4 regions of the Bradyrhizobium ottawaense genome follow, and region 3 is predicted to be linked to each of the others. Evidence: predicted binding sites of a transcription regulator. Region 3 holds the regulator's gene; each other region holds the start of a gene.
What was found. Region 3 encodes PhoB, which activates phosphate uptake and scavenging genes when phosphate is short. Its sites were predicted from a motif close to TGTCATNNANCTGTCAT; they were not measured.
Positions count from the first base shown of each region.

Region 1: the regulator PhoB is predicted to act here: its motif matches at 1,394-1,410, upstream of CIT37_RS22930 (RNA degradosome polyphosphate kinase).
Region 2: the regulator PhoB is predicted to act here: its motif matches at 1,452-1,468, upstream of CIT37_RS14365 (UDP-2,3-diacylglucosamine diphosphatase).
Region 4: the regulator PhoB is predicted to act here: its motif matches at 2,503-2,519, upstream of phnF (phosphonate metabolism transcriptional regulator PhnF).

Region 1 covers NZ_CP029425.2:4,769,614-4,773,809, forward strand. The annotation lists gene CIT37_RS22920 (CDP-alcohol phosphatidyltransferase family protein) at 1-536, shown strand, start outside; gene CIT37_RS22925 (P-loop NTPase family protein) at 648-1,325, shown strand; gene CIT37_RS22930 (RNA degradosome polyphosphate kinase) at 1,484-3,676, shown strand; gene ppx (exopolyphosphatase) at 3,692-4,196, shown strand, end outside.
Region 2 covers NZ_CP029425.2:3,045,714-3,049,909, forward strand. The annotation lists gene thiD (bifunctional hydroxymethylpyrimidine kinase/phosphomethylpyrimidine kinase) at 285-1,085, shown strand; gene CIT37_RS14365 (UDP-2,3-diacylglucosamine diphosphatase) at 1,492-2,304, shown strand; gene CIT37_RS14370 (glycosyltransferase family 4 protein) at 2,318-3,361, shown strand; gene CIT37_RS14375 (threonine/serine dehydratase family protein) at 3,424-4,196, shown strand, end outside.
Region 3 covers NZ_CP029425.2:8,290,858-8,295,053, forward strand. The annotation lists gene CIT37_RS38790 (aspartate aminotransferase family protein) at 1-48, opposite strand, end outside; gene CIT37_RS38795 (GcrA family cell cycle regulator) at 504-1,016, shown strand; gene phoB (phosphate regulon transcriptional regulator PhoB) at 1,246-1,953, opposite strand; gene phoU (phosphate signaling complex protein PhoU) at 1,976-2,692, opposite strand; gene pstB (phosphate ABC transporter ATP-binding protein PstB) at 2,704-3,522, opposite strand; gene pstA (phosphate ABC transporter permease PstA) at 3,519-4,196, opposite strand, start outside.
Region 4 covers NZ_CP029425.2:8,126,333-8,130,528, reverse strand. The annotation lists gene phnE (phosphonate ABC transporter, permease protein PhnE) at 1-775, shown strand, start outside; gene phnE (phosphonate ABC transporter, permease protein PhnE) at 772-1,620, shown strand; gene phnF (phosphonate metabolism transcriptional regulator PhnF) at 1,742-2,470, opposite strand; gene phnG (phosphonate C-P lyase system protein PhnG) at 2,588-3,052, shown strand; gene phnH (phosphonate C-P lyase system protein PhnH) at 3,057-3,665, shown strand; gene CIT37_RS37995 (carbon-phosphorus lyase complex subunit) at 3,670-4,196, shown strand, end outside.

The sequences.
Region 1 (4,196 bases), 3.5 Mb from region 3:
TTCCGAATATCATTACCCTGGGCCGCATCATGCTGGTCCCGATCATCGTCTGGGCCATCGTGTCGAGCCAAATGGAGGTCGCGTTCGCCGTCTTCCTGATCGCCGGTATCAGCGACGCCGTGGACGGCTTCCTGGCCAAGCGCTTCAACATGACGAGCGAGCTCGGCGCCCTGCTCGACCCGCTCGCGGACAAGGCGCTGCTGGTCTCGATCTACATGGCGCTGGGCATCTGGGGCGCAATTCCGCGCTGGATCGTGATCCTGGTGGTCTCGCGCGACATCATGATCGTCGCCGCCGTGATCGTGTCCTGGCTGTTCGACCGGCCCGTTGAGATGAAGCCGTCGAAAGTGTCCAAGCTCAACACCGTGGCACAGGTGGCGTTCGCGGCGCTCGTGCTGGCAGCGCTTGCCTTCGGCTTCAAGCCGGCCCCTTATGATATCATCCTGATGGGCCTCGTCACGGTCTTCACACTCTCCTCCGTGTCGCTCTATCTGGTCGAGTGGCTGCGGCACATGAGCACGATCGAGGCCAAGTAGCACGATCGAGGCCAAATGAGAGGCGATGCGGCCCCGTAAAAGGCCAACTCCCGCTCGATACGTCCGACCTCTTCGAATGACGCCGGCGCGCCGGCATGGAGCAAAGCAAGCGTGCCAGGCCGCGTTCACCCCCGACAATTGGCGTTTTCGCTTCCGCATGCGGAGAGCCTCAGCCGGGACAATTTCCTCGAAGGCCCCGCCAATGCGGCCGGTCTCGGCCTGATCGACAGCTGGCCGGAATGGCCGAACCGGATCATGTGGCTGGCCGGTCCCGAAGGAAGCGGCAAGAGCCATCTCGCCGCGATCTGGGCCGAGGCATCAGGGGCCCGCTCCACCACGGCCAATGCGCTGACCGCTGCGGGGGTCCCGGGCACGCTCGCCACCGGCGCGCTGGTGGTCGAGGATCTCAAGGCCAGGGAAGTTGACGAACGCGCCCTCTTCCACCTGATGAACCTCGCCCGCGAGGATGGCGCCTACGTCCTGTTCACCGGACGCGAGGTGCCGGCCTCGCTGGAGATCGAGCTTCGCGACCTGCGCTCGCGTCTGCGCGCCGTTCCAGTGGTCGCGTTGCTGCCGCCCGACGACCAGCTGTTCCGCGGCCTGATCGTCAAATTCTGCGCCGACCGCCAGCTCACCGTGGACGAGAGCGTGGTCGGCTACCTCGCCACCCGCCTGGAGCGGTCCTCGGCCGCCGCCCGCCAGGCCGTGGAACTGCTCGACAGCGAAGCCCTCAGGCTCGGCCGCCCGGTCACCCGGGCGCTGGCCGCCGAGCTGCTCCGCGACGCCTGATCGGCCTCCGTGGCCGCCTCCAGACCCACGCCAAGCCCGCTTGACGCGGCGAACCGGCGGAACATCAATGTCATCGAAACGTCATCGCTCTAACACATGCTCCGGCCGGTTTTGCGCATAAGTCGCAAATTGGGGCGAACTGGATGGACCGACTTCTGATGGACTCTGCGCAAGCTGTTGAAACTAAAGAAAAAGCCCCAGAGACCGAGAGCCTGCCGGCGATCGCATCGAGTCCCGAGCGATTCATCAACCGCGAGCTCTCCTGGCTGCATTTCAACCGCCGCGTCCTGGAGGAATCGGTCAATCCCAGCCACCCCATGCTGGAGCGGGTGCGATTCCTGTCGATTTCGGCGAATAACCTCGACGAGTTCTTCATGGTCCGCGTCGCCGGCATCAAGGCCCAGGTGCGTGAGGGCATTGCCGAACGCAGCCCCGACGGCCTGACGCCATCCGAGCAACTCGCGCTGATCAACCGCACCGTCTCCGAGCTCGCCTCCGACCAGCAGGCGATCTGGCGCGACCTGCGCGGCACGCTGGCCGATGTCGGCATCGTGCTCGTCGAGGGCAAGGAGGTCACCAAGGCGGAACGGACCTGGATCGAGGACTACTTCCTCAGCAACGTATTCCCGCTGCTGACCCCGCTGGCGATCGACCCGGCCCACCCCTTCCCGTTCATCCCGAGCCTCGGCTTCACCATCGCGCTCCAGCTCACCCGCGCCGCCGACGGCAAGCAGATGAACGCGCTGATCCGCATGCCCGGCAAGATCGACCGCTTCATCCGCCTGCCGACCGAGGGCAAGGCCGTCCGGCTGATCTCGCTGGAGCAGGCGACCGCCCTGTTCATCAACCGCCTGTTCCCAGGCTACAATCTGCACGGCCAGGGCGCCTTCCGCATCATCCGCGACTCCGAGCTCGAAATCGAGGAAGAGGCGGAAGACCTCGTCCGCCTGTTCGAGACCGCGCTGAAGCGCCGCCGCCGCGGATCGGTGATCCGGCTCGAGATCGACGCCAAGATGCCGGAGGAGCTGCGCAACTTCGTTCAGCACGCGCTGTCGGCCGCCGATGACGAGGTGTTCCTGGTCGACGGCGTGCAGGCGATGAACGAGCTCTCGCAGCTCACCCGCCTCGACCGGCCCGATCTCGAATTCACCCCTTACGTGCCGCGCCACCCCGAGCGCGTGCGCGAGCATGGCGGCGACATCTTTGCCGCGATCCGGCAGAAGGACCTCGTGGTCCATCATCCCTACGAATCCTTCGACGTGGTGGTGCAGTTCCTGCAGCAGGCCACGCGCGACCCCGATGTCGTCGCGATCAAGCAGACGCTCTACCGCACCTCCAACAACTCGCCGATCGTCCGCGCGCTGGCGGAAGCCGCCGAGGCCGGCAAATCCGTCACCGCGTTGATCGAGCTGAAGGCGCGCTTCGACGAGGAAGCCAATATCCGCTGGGCACGCGACCTCGAACGCGCCGGCGTGCAGGTCGTCTACGGCTTCCTCGAACTGAAGACGCACGCAAAGCTCTCGATGGTGGTGCGCCGCGAGGGCGGCAGCCTCACGACTTACGTCCATACCGGCACCGGCAATTATCATCCGGTCACCGCGCGCATCTACACCGACCTCTCCTACTTCACCTCGGATCCGACCATCGGCCGCGACGCCGCGCGTGTGTTCAATTTCATCACCGGCTATGCCGCGCCGAGCGATCTGGAGAAGATGGCGGTGTCGCCGCTGACCCTGCGCAAGCGCATCATCGAGCACATCCAGGGCGAGACCGCGCATGCGCGCCACGGCCGCCACGGTGCGGTCTGGATGAAGATGAATGCACTGGTCGACCCCGACATCATCGACGCGCTCTATGAGGCTTCCCAGGCCGGCGTGCAGGTCGAGCTCGTGGTGCGCGGTATCTGCTGCCTGCGCCCCGGCATTCCCGGCCTGTCCGAGAACATCCGCGTCAAGTCGATCATCGGACGCTTCCTGGAACACGGCCGAATCTACTGCTTCGGCATGGGCCAGGGCCTGCCGAGCGCCAAAGCGGCTGTGTATATCTCCTCCGCCGACATGATGCCGCGCAACCTCGACCGCCGCGTCGAGGTGCTGTGTCCGCTGCAAAATCCGACGGTGCATCAGCAGGTTCTCGAACAGATCATGGTCGCGAATCTCAAGGACAATGAGCAGAGCTGGCAATTGTTGCCGGACGGGTCCTCAACGCGTATGAAGACCGCGAAAGGCGAGGAGCCTTTCAACGTCCACAACTACTTCATGACAAATCCGAGTCTGTCTGGCCGTGGAAAGTCGCTCAAGGAATCCTCGCCGCGTCGTCTCACGCGCCGGAACGAACGCCATCAATCCTGATCAGGGATGTTCGACGTGAAGCGGCCGCGCAAGCGCGGCTCGAGCGTCGCGGTCATCGATATCGGTTCCAACTCGGTCCGTCTCGTCGTCTACGAGGGGCTGACGCGGAGCCTCATTCCGATCTTCAACGAGAAGACGCTGTGCGGCCTCGGCCGCGAGGTGCAGAGCACCGGTCTGCTCGCGCCCGACGCCGTCGACAAGGCGCTGACCTCGCTGAGGCGCTTTCGCGCATTGTGCCGTGTGATGCAGGTCGGGCGCGTGTTCGCGATCGCGACCGCGGCCTGCCGCGACGCCTCCAACGGCCCCGACTTCATCGCGAAGGCCGAGCGCATCTGCGCCGTGAAGATCGAGATCCTCTCGGGCCCGCGCGAGGCGCGGCTGTCGGCGCTCGGCGTGATCTCCGGCATCCACCATCCCGACGGCATCGTCGGCGACCTCGGCGGCGGCTCGCTCGAATTGATCGACGTGCGCAGGAAAAGCGTGCGCAGCGGCGTGACGCTGCCGCTGGGGGGCCTCGCGC
Region 2 (4,196 bases), 3.3 Mb from region 3:
CTTGCGGGCCGGGAGCCCGCAACATGGGTGTCGCTGGACAGTTCCACTCTCACCTCGCGCTCCGGCGAAGCAGGTAAGGTTCGAGACTATACCAAGGGTCCGGCGCGGTTGCATTTTCAAGTCCGCACGATTGCGGGGCGTGCCGGCCCGCTGCTTGCCTGATTCGCAGGGAATACACGGCGTCGCGAATCACTGTCGGACACGGCTCGGCGCGCTTGCCGGTGTTCCACGGCCGCGCTAGGACAGGCCATGGCGGTGTCCTTATCCAGCAAAGGTGCCCGGCGATGACGACCCCAGTCGCACTCACCATCGCCGGCTCCGATTCGAGCGGCGGTGCCGGCATCCAGGCCGACCTGAAGACCTTTGCCGCGCTCGGCGTCTATGGTGCCTCCGCCATCACGGCGCTGACGGCGCAGAACACGCGTGGCGTTACCGGCATTCACCCGGTCCCGGCCGAATTCGTCACCGCGCAGATCGATGCGGTGTTCTCCGATCTCGACATTGGCGCGGTGAAGATCGGCATGGTGGCTGAGGTCGCCGGCATCGATGCGGTCGCGGCCGCGCTGTCGCGCTGGTCGCCGCGGCATGTCGTGCTCGATCCCGTGATGGTGGCAACCTCCGGCGACCGCCTGCTGGCATCCGAGGCCGTCGACGCGCTCCGCACAAAACTGATATCGCTGGCGTCGGTGATCACGCCCAATCTGCCGGAAGCCGCGGCTCTGCTCGACGAGCCGGTCGCGGCAAGCGAGGCCGAGATCGAAAGCCAGGGGCGTCGCCTGCTGGCGCTCGGCTGCCGTGCGGTCCTGATCAAGGGCGGACACGGCGAGGGCGCCGAGAGCATCGATTATCTCGTCGATGCCCAAAACACGATCGCGCTCGCCGCGCCGCGCGTTGCGACCCGCAACACCCATGGCACCGGCTGCTCGCTGTCCTCGGCGGTCGCGGCTGGACTGGCCAAGGGCGAAGATCTTGAGCTTGCCGTGCGCAACGCCAAGGCCTGGATCAGCGCGGCCATCGCAGCCGCCGACCGCTTCAGCGTCGGGCACGGCCACGGCCCGGTCCATCATTTCCACAGGTTCTACTGAGGCGGGCCGTCCGCGGAAGCGCGGCCATCGATCCGTTGAGCGCTGGCTTCATCGTCCCCAATGCCTTGTGGCGACATCGAGCAAGCGCCTCTCCTTCGAGACGGACCGCTTCGCGGTCTCCTCAGGATGAGGCTGAACTGCGTCGGTCCGCTTTGAATTTGCAGCCGCGCACTCCGCCCTCATCCTGAGGGCCCGCCAACGGCGGGCGTCTCGAAGGATGTGCCGCGGGGGAGATGGCCTCAGGGAAGAGTAGGGTCCCGGCGCCTCCTGCGGCGCCATGTCGCCTGATTGTCGCATGCGGCTGATATTCGCAGGCAGGCGAGGCAAGGCGTGATTCGTATCTGAGGGTGCCTCAAAAGTTCAATTGGTCATCCCCCTGTCACGGGACATTGTTACAGGCTGGCGCATGGGAAGTTACGATGTGAGTGACGAGAGCCCGGAGCGGCGCTTTCGCACGTTGTTCATCTCCGACGTTCATCTCGGAGCCCGCGGTTCTCAAGCTGATCTTCTGCTCGACTTCCTGCGCTACCATGATGCCGACACGATCTATCTCGTCGGCGACATCGTCGACGGCTGGGCGCTGAAATCGAGCTGGAACTGGCCGCAATCCCACAACGACCTCGTGCAGAAGCTGCTGCGCAAGGCGCGCAAGGGCGCCAAGGTCGTCTACATCCCCGGCAATCACGACGAGTTCCTGCGCAACTATTACGGCACGCATTTCGGCGGCATCGACGTCGTCGAGAACACGGTCCACACCGGCGTGGACGGCAAGCGTTATCTCGTCATCCATGGCGACATCTTCGACCTCGTGGTGCAAAACGCGCGCTGGCTCGCCCATCTCGGCGACAAGGCCTACGACTTCGCGATCCAGATGAATCGCTTCGTCAACTTCTTCCGCCGCTTGTTCAAGGTGCCCTATTGGTCGCTGTCGCAATGGGCCAAGCAGAAGGTCAAGAACGCCGTCAATTACATAGGCGCGTTCGAGCAGGCGCTCGCCGCCGAGGCGCGGCGCCACGACGCCGACGGCGTGATCTGCGGCCACATCCATTACGCCGTGATCCGCGACGAGGGCGGCATTCGCTACATGAATTGCGGCGACTGGGTCGAGAGCTGCACGGCGCTGGTCGAGCACGACGACGGTCATTTCGAGATCATCACCTGGGCGGATCATTTGCAGAAGCCGGCAGCCGTCCCGCAGGTTGCAGCCAGAGCTGCATAACAGAGGCCGCCTGATGCGCATCCTGGTCGCGACCGACGCCTGGCACCCGCAAGTCAACGGTGTGGTTCGGACGCTGACCAAGCTCGCCGACGCCGGCAAAAGCCTCGGCGTCGAATTCACGTTCCTGACGCCGCAATCCTTCCGCACCTTTGCAATGCCGAGCTATCGCGACGTGCGGCTGGCGATGCCCCGCCCCGCACGGATCGCGAAGCTGATCGAGGGGGCGCGGCCCGAAAGCATCCACATCGCGACCGAAGGGCCGATCGGCCTGATGGTCCGCCGCTATTGCCGCCAGCGCAAGCTGCCGTTCACGACCAGCTTCCACACCCGCTTTCCCGAATATGTCCGCGCCCGCGTGCCGGTGCCGGGCTCGCTGATCTGGCGGGCGCTGCGCCGCTTCCACGCGCCCAGCCGCGCCGTGATGGCGGCAACGCCTGCGCTCGCCCGCGAGCTGACCGAGCGTGGTTTCGACAATGTCGTGCTGTGGCCGCGCGGCGTCGACACCCATCTGTTCCACCCCCGCGCCATCGACCTTTGCCTGCCGGGACCGGTGTTCCTATCGGTCGGCCGCGTCGCGGTGGAGAAAAATCTCGAGGCCTTCCTCGATCTCGAGCTGCCCGGGACCAAGGTCATCGTTGGTGACGGCCCCGCGCGCGCCTCGCTCGAAGAGGCCTATCCCGACGCGATCTTCCTCGGCGAGAAGCACGGCGAGGAACTGGCGGATATCTATGCGGCCGCCGACGTCTTCGTGTTTCCGAGCAAGACCGACACGTTCGGCCTGGTGCTGCTGGAAGCGCTCGCGAGCGGCCTGCCGGTGGCCGCTTTCCCGGTGAAGGGTCCTCGCGACGTCATCGGCGATGCCCCGGTCGGCGCACTCGATCACGACCTGCGCAGCGCCTGCTTCGCGGCGCTGGACATCTCCCGGCAGGACTGCGTCGCGTTCGCCGCCAATTACACCTGGGAAGCCTCGGCGAGGGCCTTTGTGGCCAGCATTGAGGCGGTCGGCGCGGTGCTGCCTGGCCGGAACGCCGCGGAACAGCCGCGCTTCGTCGCCTGAAGAGAAAAATCCTCGCGCGGAGGTGTCTTGCCCGCGCTGCGGTGGCCGCGATAAGATCTGACATGACCGAACAGCTCCTCCCGATCGGCCCTGCCGATATCGACGCCGCAGCGCGCGTGATCGCGCCCTACGCCATCCGCACCCCGCTGTTGTCCTTTCCCGTGCTCAACGAGCGCGTCGGCGCCAAGGTCTTCCTGAAGCCGGAGATGCTCCAGCGCACCGGCTCGTTCAAGTTTCGCGGCGCCTTCAACAAGGTGTTCTCGATCCCGCAGGACAAGCGCGCCGGCGGTGTCGTCGCGTTCTCCTCCGGCAACCACGCCCAGGGTGTGGCGGCGGCGGCAAAGATTCTCGACATGCAGGCGACCATCGTGATGCCGGCGGATGCGCCTCTGTCGAAGCGCGAGCGCACAAAATCCTACGGCGCCGAGGTCGTGCTCTATGATCGCGACAAGGACGACCGTGAGGCAATCTCGCGCGGCATCGCCGAGAAGCGCGGCGCGACGCTGGTCAGGCCTTACGACGATCCGTTCGTGATCGCAGGGCAGGGCACCGCCGGCCGCGAGATCGCGGAGGACATGGCAACGCTCGGTCTCAGCCCCGACATCGTGGTGGCGCCGGCGTCCGGCGGCGGCCTGATCGCGGGCGTCGCAACCGCCGTGAAGGCGCGCTATCCGCTAGCCGAAATCGTGGTGGCCGAGCCCGAAGCGTTCGACGATCACGGCATTTCGCTGAGCGCAGGCCATCGCGAGCCGCATCCGCCGGCGGGCCGCACCATCTGCGATGCGCTGATGGCGCTGATCCCCGGCGAGATGACCTTCGCGATCAATAGCAAGCT
Region 3 (4,196 bases):
GGCTCTGGCGAAAACGGGGAGCAAATGCGGCGCTGCGCTGTTAGTCATGATGTCACTTGAATGTTGCGGACGGTGTGACGCGTGCATTGCGCAACGCACCATCGACCGGCCCGGAAAACGAAACGTGCCGCCTTTTAAGGGCGGCACGCGCGACTATCTTATGCCTGGCAAGACGGGTGTCAATGCCGCCCGGAAAGCCTCGGGAAACGCTGAATCCGTAGTCTTGCGGTGCCGATTTTGCGGGTTTTCACCACGGAACATGTGGAAGCGAGTCGGCGGACTCTTGCGCGGGAGTCACGCCATATTGTAGCGTTTGGATTGTCAGATACGACATCTCGTGCAGCGGTTCTGATCCCAAGAGTCCTCTTGTACCGGCGTAAACGTTCGGGCGTCAGTCACGCGCCCGGCGAGCCTTAAGGGATTCTGACGGCACGGGTTTTTGAAGGCTTAGGCAATCGCTGCGAGGCCCCAGGATGGCGGCGCGTAGCGAGGGAAAGGGTGCAATGACGGTTTTGACCTGGTCCGACGATCGCGTCGAGCAGCTGAAAAAGCTCTGGGAGGCCGGACTTTCGGCCAGCCAGATCGCAGCTGAACTCGGCAATGTGACCCGCAATGCCGTGATCGGCAAAGTGCACAGGCTCGGTCTGTCCGGCCGTGCCAAGAGCCCTTCATCGGCAGCGCCCCGGCCGCGCAAGGCGCGTCCCGCGCAGCACATGATGCGGGTGACCCGCCCCATTGCGCGCGGCAACACCGCGCTGGCGCAGGCCTTCGAGGTCGAGGTGGAGGCCGAACCGGTCACCTACGACAACGTGGTGCCGATGAGCCAGCGGCTGTCGCTGCTCGAGCTGAACGAGGCCACCTGCCATTGGCCGGTCGGCGATCCCTCCAGCCCCGATTTCTTCTTCTGCGGCGGCAGGGCGCTGTCCGGCCTGCCCTACTGCGCCCAGCACTCGCGCGTCGCGTATCAGCCGGCGGCGGATCGCCGGCGTGCCCCGGCAAAGCCGGGTCCGCGGTGAGTGGATTTAGCTGATCGCAAAGACGGCAGCCGTCACACGACGGCGCCTCAACCAACTCGGTGTCATCCCCGCGAACGCGGGGATCCATAACCATAGGGCGCTGTTGTTGCGCGAGATGGTCACTCCGAGTCTTCGCCAAACCACTGCCTGTGGTTATGGGTCCATGCTTTCGCAGGGACGACACCGGAGAATGTGGCGGCAGCCCACCAAACCCCAACGCCTGCAAACCTTACGTCTGCTCCGCCTTCGCGAAGCGATCGTCGAGCGCGTAGCCGGCGCCGCGGACGGTGCGGATCGGGTCCTGCTCGCGGCCGAGATTGAGCAGCTTGCGCAGGCGGCCGATATGGACGTCGACGGTGCGCTCGTCGATGTAGATGTCGCGGCCCCAGACGCTGTCGAGCAGCTGCTCGCGCGAGAACACGCGGCCCGGATGCTCCAGGAAGAACTCCAGCAGGCGATATTCGGTCGGACCGAGATCGATCGGCCGGCCCGAGCGCGCCACGCGACGCTTGTCGCGGTCGAGCTCGATGTCGCCATAGGCCAGCACTGTCGCGAGTCGCTCAGGACTGGCGCGGCGAAGCAGGCCCTTCACGCGCGCCAAGAGCTCTGGCACCGAGAACGGCTTGACGATGTAGTCGTCGGCGCCGGTCGCAAGTCCCCGCACCCGCTCGCTCTCCTCGCCGCGCGCGGTGAGCATGATGATCGGCAGCTGCTTGGTGTCGGGCCGGGTCCGCAGGCGCCGGCACAGCTCGATGCCCGACAGGCCCGGCAGCATCCAGTCGAGCACGATCAGGTCCGGGATGTGCTCCTTGAGGCGGGTGTCGGCGTCGTCGCCGCGCATGACCGTCTCGACGTCATAGCCGTCGCCTTCGAGGTTGTAGCGAAGCAGCTCGGTGAGAGCTTCCTCGTCCTCAACCACCATAATGCGTGCGCCCATCGGGTCGTCGCTCCTTGAGTCTTCAGGTATTCGGGACCGTCGTGGCGAAGGTGGTCATGTCGCCCTTCGGCCGCTTGTCGGTGATCGCCTGGCCTTCGATCATGTAGAACACGGTCTCGGCGATGTTGGTGGCGTGGTCGCCGATCCGCTCGATGTTCTTGGCGCAGAACATCAGATGGATGCAGAACGAGATGTTGCGCGGATCCTCCATCATGTAGGTGAGGAGCTCGCGGAACAGCGAGGTGCAGATCGCGTCGACTTCCTCGTCGCCCTTCCACACCGCCATCGCCGCCGGCAGATCATGTGCGGCATAGGCGTCCAGCACCGACTTGACCTGCTGCTGCACGAGGTCGGTCATGTGCTCCAGGCCGCGGAACAGTTTCAGCGGATGGAAGTCGGTCTCCAGCGCGGCGACGCGCTTGCCCATGTTCTTGGCGAGGTCGCCGATGCGCTCGAGGTCGGTCGCAACGCGCATGGCGCCGACGATCTCGCGCAAATCCACCGCCATCGGCTGGCGGCGGGCGATGGTGAGCACGGCGCGTTCCTCGATGCGCTTCTGCAGCGCGTCGAGCTCGGCGTCGATGGCGACGACGCGCTGGCCGAGCGCGACGTCGCGGCGGATCAGCGCGCCGACGGAATCGACGATCATGCGCTCGGCGATGCCGCCCATCTCGGCGACCAGGCGGGTGAGCTCCTGGAGGTCGGTGTCGAAAGCTTTTGCGGTATGTTCAGTACCCATGTCGCGTCTCCTCAGCCGAACCGGCCGGTAATGTAATCCTGCGTGCGCCGGTCGCTCGGCGACGTGAAGATCTTGCTGGTGTCGTCGAACTCGATCAGCTCGCCGAGATACATGAAGGCGGTCTTGTCGGAGACGCGCGCCGCCTGCTGCATGTTGTGCGTGACGATCGCGATCGTGTAGTTCTCGGACAGCTCCTGGATCAGCTCCTCGACCTTGGCGGTCGAGATCGGATCGAGCGCCGAGCAGGGCTCGTCGAACAGAATCACCTCGGGCCGCACCGCGACGGTGCGGGCGATGCACAGGCGCTGCTGCTGGCCGCCGGAGAGCGACAGGCCGGAGGCGTTGAGCTTGTCCTTGACCTCGTTCCACAGCGCGCCGCCGCGCAGCGCCTTCTCGACGCGGTCGTCCATCTCGGACTTCGAGATCTTCTCGTAGAGGCGGATGCCGAAGGCGATGTTCTCGTAGATCGTCATCGGGAACGGCGTCGGCTTCTGGAACACCATGCCGACCCGGGCGCGCAGCAGATTGAGGTCGAGCCTGGGGTCGAGGATGTTGGTCTGGTCCAGCATGAGCTGGCCGGTGGCGCGCTGGCCCGGATAGAGGTCGTACATCCGGTTGAAGATGCGCAGCAGGGTCGACTTGCCGCAGCCCGACGGGCCGATGAACGCCGTGACACGGTTGGCGCCCAGCGTCAGGTTGATGTTCTTCAGCGCGTGGTGCTCGCCGTAATAGAAATTGAGATTGCGCACCGTCACCTTGGCCGGAGCTTCCGGCAGCGGCTGCGAGGCCAGATGAGCGTTGGAACTCATGGATACGGACAGGTCGGTCATTTTGCAGTCCTCTCGGCGCCGAGGATGCGCGCGCCAATGTTCAGGGCAAGCACGGTGAGCGTGATCAGCAGCGCGCCGCTCCAGGCGAGCTGCTTCCAATAGGCGTAGGGGCTCTGGACGAAGTTGTTGATGGTGACCGGCAAATTGGCCATCGTCTTGTTCAGGCCGAGGCTGAAGAACTGGTTCGACAGCGCGGTGAAGAGCAGCGGCGCGGTCTCGCCGGCGACACGGGCGGTGGCGAGCAGCACGCCGGTGATGAGGCCCGACCGGGCCGCACGATAGGCGATACGCTTGATCACCAGCGAGCGCGGCAGGCCGAGCGCCGAGGCCGCCTCGCGCAGCGGACTCGGCACCAGCAGCAGCATGTCCTCGGTGGTGCGCAGCACGACCGGGATCACGATGACGGCGAGCGCCAGCGCGCCCGCGATCGCGGAGAAGCCACGCATCGGCACCACCACCGCGCCATAGATGAACAGGCCGATGATGATCGAGGGCGCCGAGAGCAGGATGTCGTTGATGAAGCGGATCACCGAGGTCAGCCGGTCGTTGCGGCCGTATTCGGCAAGGTAGGTGCCGGCGAACAGGCCGAGCGGCGCGCCGATGCCGACGCCGATCAACGTCATGATGATCGAACCGACGATCGCGTTGCGCAGGCCGCCCTCGGTCGAACCCGG
Region 4 (4,196 bases), 160 kb from region 3:
CTTCGCCGCCGCGCTGCTTCTCGCCGCGGTCGGTGCGGAAGTGAATCTGCGCACGCTGTTCACCTATTTCGGCAATTTCATCAGCTATTTCGACCGCATCCTCACGCTCGACAACGGCCAGCGCGTCTGGACCGATGTCGGCGAGTGGCTCTGGGGCTGGCGCAAATGGCTGAAGATGCTCGGCGAGACGCTGCTGATCTCCTATGTCGGCACGCTGATCGGCGCGACCTTGGCATTTTGTCTGAACTTCTTCGCGGCTGAAAACACCTCGCCCGCACCCTGGCTGCGCTTCGTCGTCCGGCGCCTGCTCGAATTCGCCCGCACCGTTCCGGGCATCGTCTTCGCGCTGATCTTCGTCATCGCCTTCGGGCTCGGACCGATGGCGGGCGTGCTCGCGATCGCGATCCACTCCACCGGCGCGCTCGGAAAGCTGTTCTCGGAAATCGTCGAGAACGCCGATATGAAGCCGGTCGAAGGCATCCGCTCGACCGGCGCGAGCTGGCTGTCCTGCATGCGGTTCGCCGTCGTGCCGCAGGTGACCGCGGGCTATGCGAGCTACGCGCTGCTGCGCTTCGAGATCAACGTCCGCGAAGCCTCGGTGATGGGCTTCGTCGGCGCCGGCGGCATCGGCCAGGAACTCGTCGTCGCCATCCGCAAATTCTACTATTCGGACGTCAGCGCGATCCTGCTCACCATCATCGTCACCGTGTTCATCATCGACATCAGCACCGGTTGGCTGCGCGGCCGCCTGTTCGGCAAGGAGGCGCGGACGTGACGAGGCGGCAAGCGGTCGACACGCGAGAGCTTCGCGCGCGCTATCCCGATGTGTTCGACCGGCCGGCCTCGGCGCGGCTTGCCACGCCGGCGATGATCGTCGCGGCGTTCGCGATCCTCATTTACGGCCTAGTCGATCTCGATTTCTCGCCGTCGCGATTCTTCGCAGGTCTCAGCCAGCTCGGCTGGATCAGCCTGATGATGATCCCGCCTGACCCCGGATCGTCGCTCCCGATCTATCTGAAGGCGCTCGGCGAGACGCTGTCGATCGCGCTGCTCGGCACGACGCTGGCCGCGATATTCGCGCTTCCGGTCAGCCTGCTCGCGGCGCGCAACGTGGTGCCGTCGAAGCTCCTGCGTTTTCCTGTCCGCCGCGTGCTGGATTCGATCCGCGGCGTCGACACGCTGATCTGGGCGCTGGTGTGGATCAACGTCGTCGGGCTTGGCCCGTTCGCCGGCGTGCTTGCCATTGCGGTGTCGGATTTCGGCGCCTTCGGAAAGCTGTTCTCGGAGGCGATCGAGGCCGCCGACCAGAAGCAGGTCGAGGGCATCCGCGCCTCCGGCGGCAGCCCGCTGCACGAGATCCGCTTCGGCCTGTTGCCGCAGGTCCTGCCCGTGATCGCCGGGCAGGTGCTCTATTTCATCGAATCCAACACCCGCTCGGCCACCATCATCGGCATCGTCGGCGCCGGCGGCATCGGCCTCCAGCTCGCCGAGCAGATCCGCGTGCTGGAATGGCAGAAGGTGTCGTTCCTGATCCTGATGATCCTGGTAGCGGTCGCCGCGATCGATTTCATCTCGGGCAAGCTGCGCTTTGCGATTATTGGCAGGCGGGCTGTCGCCTGATCAAAGGTGCCGTAGGGTGGGTTAGCCGAAGGCGTAACCCACCACTGTTTATCTCCGCGGAGACAGAAGAGGTGGGTTACGCCTTCGGACTGCGCTTCGCGCAGCCCAAGGCTAACCCACCCTACGACTCCACCAGAAACTCCACCCGCTCCGCCGCAAAGCGCGAATGCTTGGTCATCAGCGGCTTGCCGTCGAGATCGTGGTCGGTCGCATCGACCACCAGGATCGGCCGTCCCAGCGCCAGATCGAGCCGGGCCGCGTCGGTTGCGTCGACGATGCCGGCGGTGATCCGGGTCGCGCCGCGGCGATAGTCGCGGACGCCGTAATGTTCCAGCAGCTTCGTCATCGAGCGCGTCGCTGCGAACACGGCGCCGGCACCCGGAAATAGTTCCGCCGACAGCCAGGTGGTGGAGACGCAGATCGGCGTGCGGTCGGCGAGGCGAATCGCCTCGATCCGCACCAGCGGCGCGCCGGCCTTCAAGCCGAGCTCGCGCGCCAGCTCACGGGTCGCGACATCGTCGGTCGCCTCGATCAGCTGCCCGCGCGGCTCGCGGCCGCCGGCGCCGACGATCTCGGAGAAGCGGGTGCGTGAGCGCAGGGGATAAGCGAGCTTCTGTGCCTCGACATAGGTTCCGCTGCCGCGCTCGGCGCGCACGAGGCCGCGCTCGGCAAGGGCTGCCAGCGCGCGCCGCACGGTGTGGCGGTTCACCCGATAGGTTTCGGCGATTTCCATCTCGCCCGGCAATTTGTCGCCGGCCGCGAAGCGGCCATCGGCGATGCCGCGCTCGATGCCGTCGGCAACGAGGCGCCATAGCGCGACGCCCGAGGAGGCGGTGTCCTGCATGCTCATGTTGCGGCAACCTACTCCAGAAATCACAGCTTTGTCACGAAACAGTCATGGCGCTCCCGTATGAAGTTGTCTATTATCATAGACAACTTCGATGCGGCAAGTTCTGTCAGAGGTTCGGTGGATCAGGTGACCCAGCACAACAACCAGCAAGCCCAGCGTCAGGCCGCCATGGCCGTGCTGGCGCACGCGGAGGCGGGCGAGATCGCCGCCCGCCTCCGCAACTTGGCTGTCCCGGCCCATCAGGATTTGCGTGCGCCCGAAAACGGCCTCGTCATGCTGCGTGGCCGGGTCGGCGGCGACGGCGCGCCCTTCAATCTCGGCGAAGCCACGGTGTCGCGCGCCGCGGTCCGGCTGGCGAGCGGCGAGGTCGGGTTCGGCTACACGCTCGGGCGCGACGGCGAGAAAGCGCGGCTGATCGCGCTGTGCGACGCGCTGGTTCAGTCCCGGGATTTCGGCGGAGCGGTGGAGCGGGACGTAATCGCGCCGTTGCGTGAGCAGCTTATGATTCGCCGGAAGCAGGCGGCGGCCGAGACCGCCGCGACGAAGGTTGATTTCTACACCATGGTGCGCGGTGAGGGGTGAGATCATGACCACGATTGCGGAATTGCCGCCCGGTTTCGCCGACAAGGTGCTGTCGGCGCAATCGACCTTTCGCTCGGTGATGGACGCGATGGCGCGGCCGGGCTCGGTCCAGCGCATCGTGCCGATGGCTGGCAAGCCGGAAACGATGATGCGCGGCACCGCCGCGATCGCGCTGACGCTGTTCGACCACGACACGCCGCTCTGGCTCGAGGCGCGGATGGCGGAGAGCCCGGACGTGGTGAAATGGCTGAAGTTCCACACCGGCGCGCCGGTGGTGCAGGATTCCTCCATCGCGAGCTTTGCGCTGATCAGTGACGGCGGTGCGCTGCCGCCGCTCGAACGCTTCGCGCTCGGCACCAGCGAATATCCGGATCGGTCCACCACATTGATCCTCCAGGTCGACAGCCTCGACGCAGGACGCAGCTTCGAGCTGCGCGGTCCCGGCATCGACGGCGCCGCGATGCTCCAGGCGTCGGTCAAGCCGTTCGATCTGTTCGAGCGCCTGCGCGTCAACGAAGCACTGTTTCCGCGCGGCATCGATGTGGTGCTGGTCGCCGATGACGCCGTGGCCGCGATCCCCCGCACCACGCGCATCGTGAGCAAGGGAAGCTAGAAGCATGTATGTCGCAGTCAAAGGCGGCGAACGCGCCATCGAGAACGCCCATCGCTTGCTCGCAGATAAGCGGCGCGGCGACCGAGGCGTTCCGGAGCTCACGCTCGACCAGATCTCGGAGCAGCTTGGGCTGGCCGTCGACCGTGTCATGAGCGAAGGCTCGCTCTATGATCGCGAGCTCGCGGCGCTCGCGATCAAGCAGGCGCGCGGCGACCTGATCGAGGCGATCTTCCTGGTTCGCGCCTTCCGCGCCACGATGCCGCGTTTCGGCGCCAGCGAGCCGGTCGACACCGGCGCGATGCGGGTGCAGCGGCGGGTGTCCTCGACCTTCAAGGACATTCCGGGCGGCCAGATCCTCGGGCCGACCTTCGACTACACCCACCGCCTGCTCGATCCCGCGCTCGCGCAAGGCTTTGTGCCGGAAGCGCCGGCAACGGCTGATGCGACGACGGCGCCAACGCCGCGCGTGACGGACATTCTCGGCCGCGACGGGCTGATCGAATCCTCGCCGCAGGCCGAAGACGGTGCCAG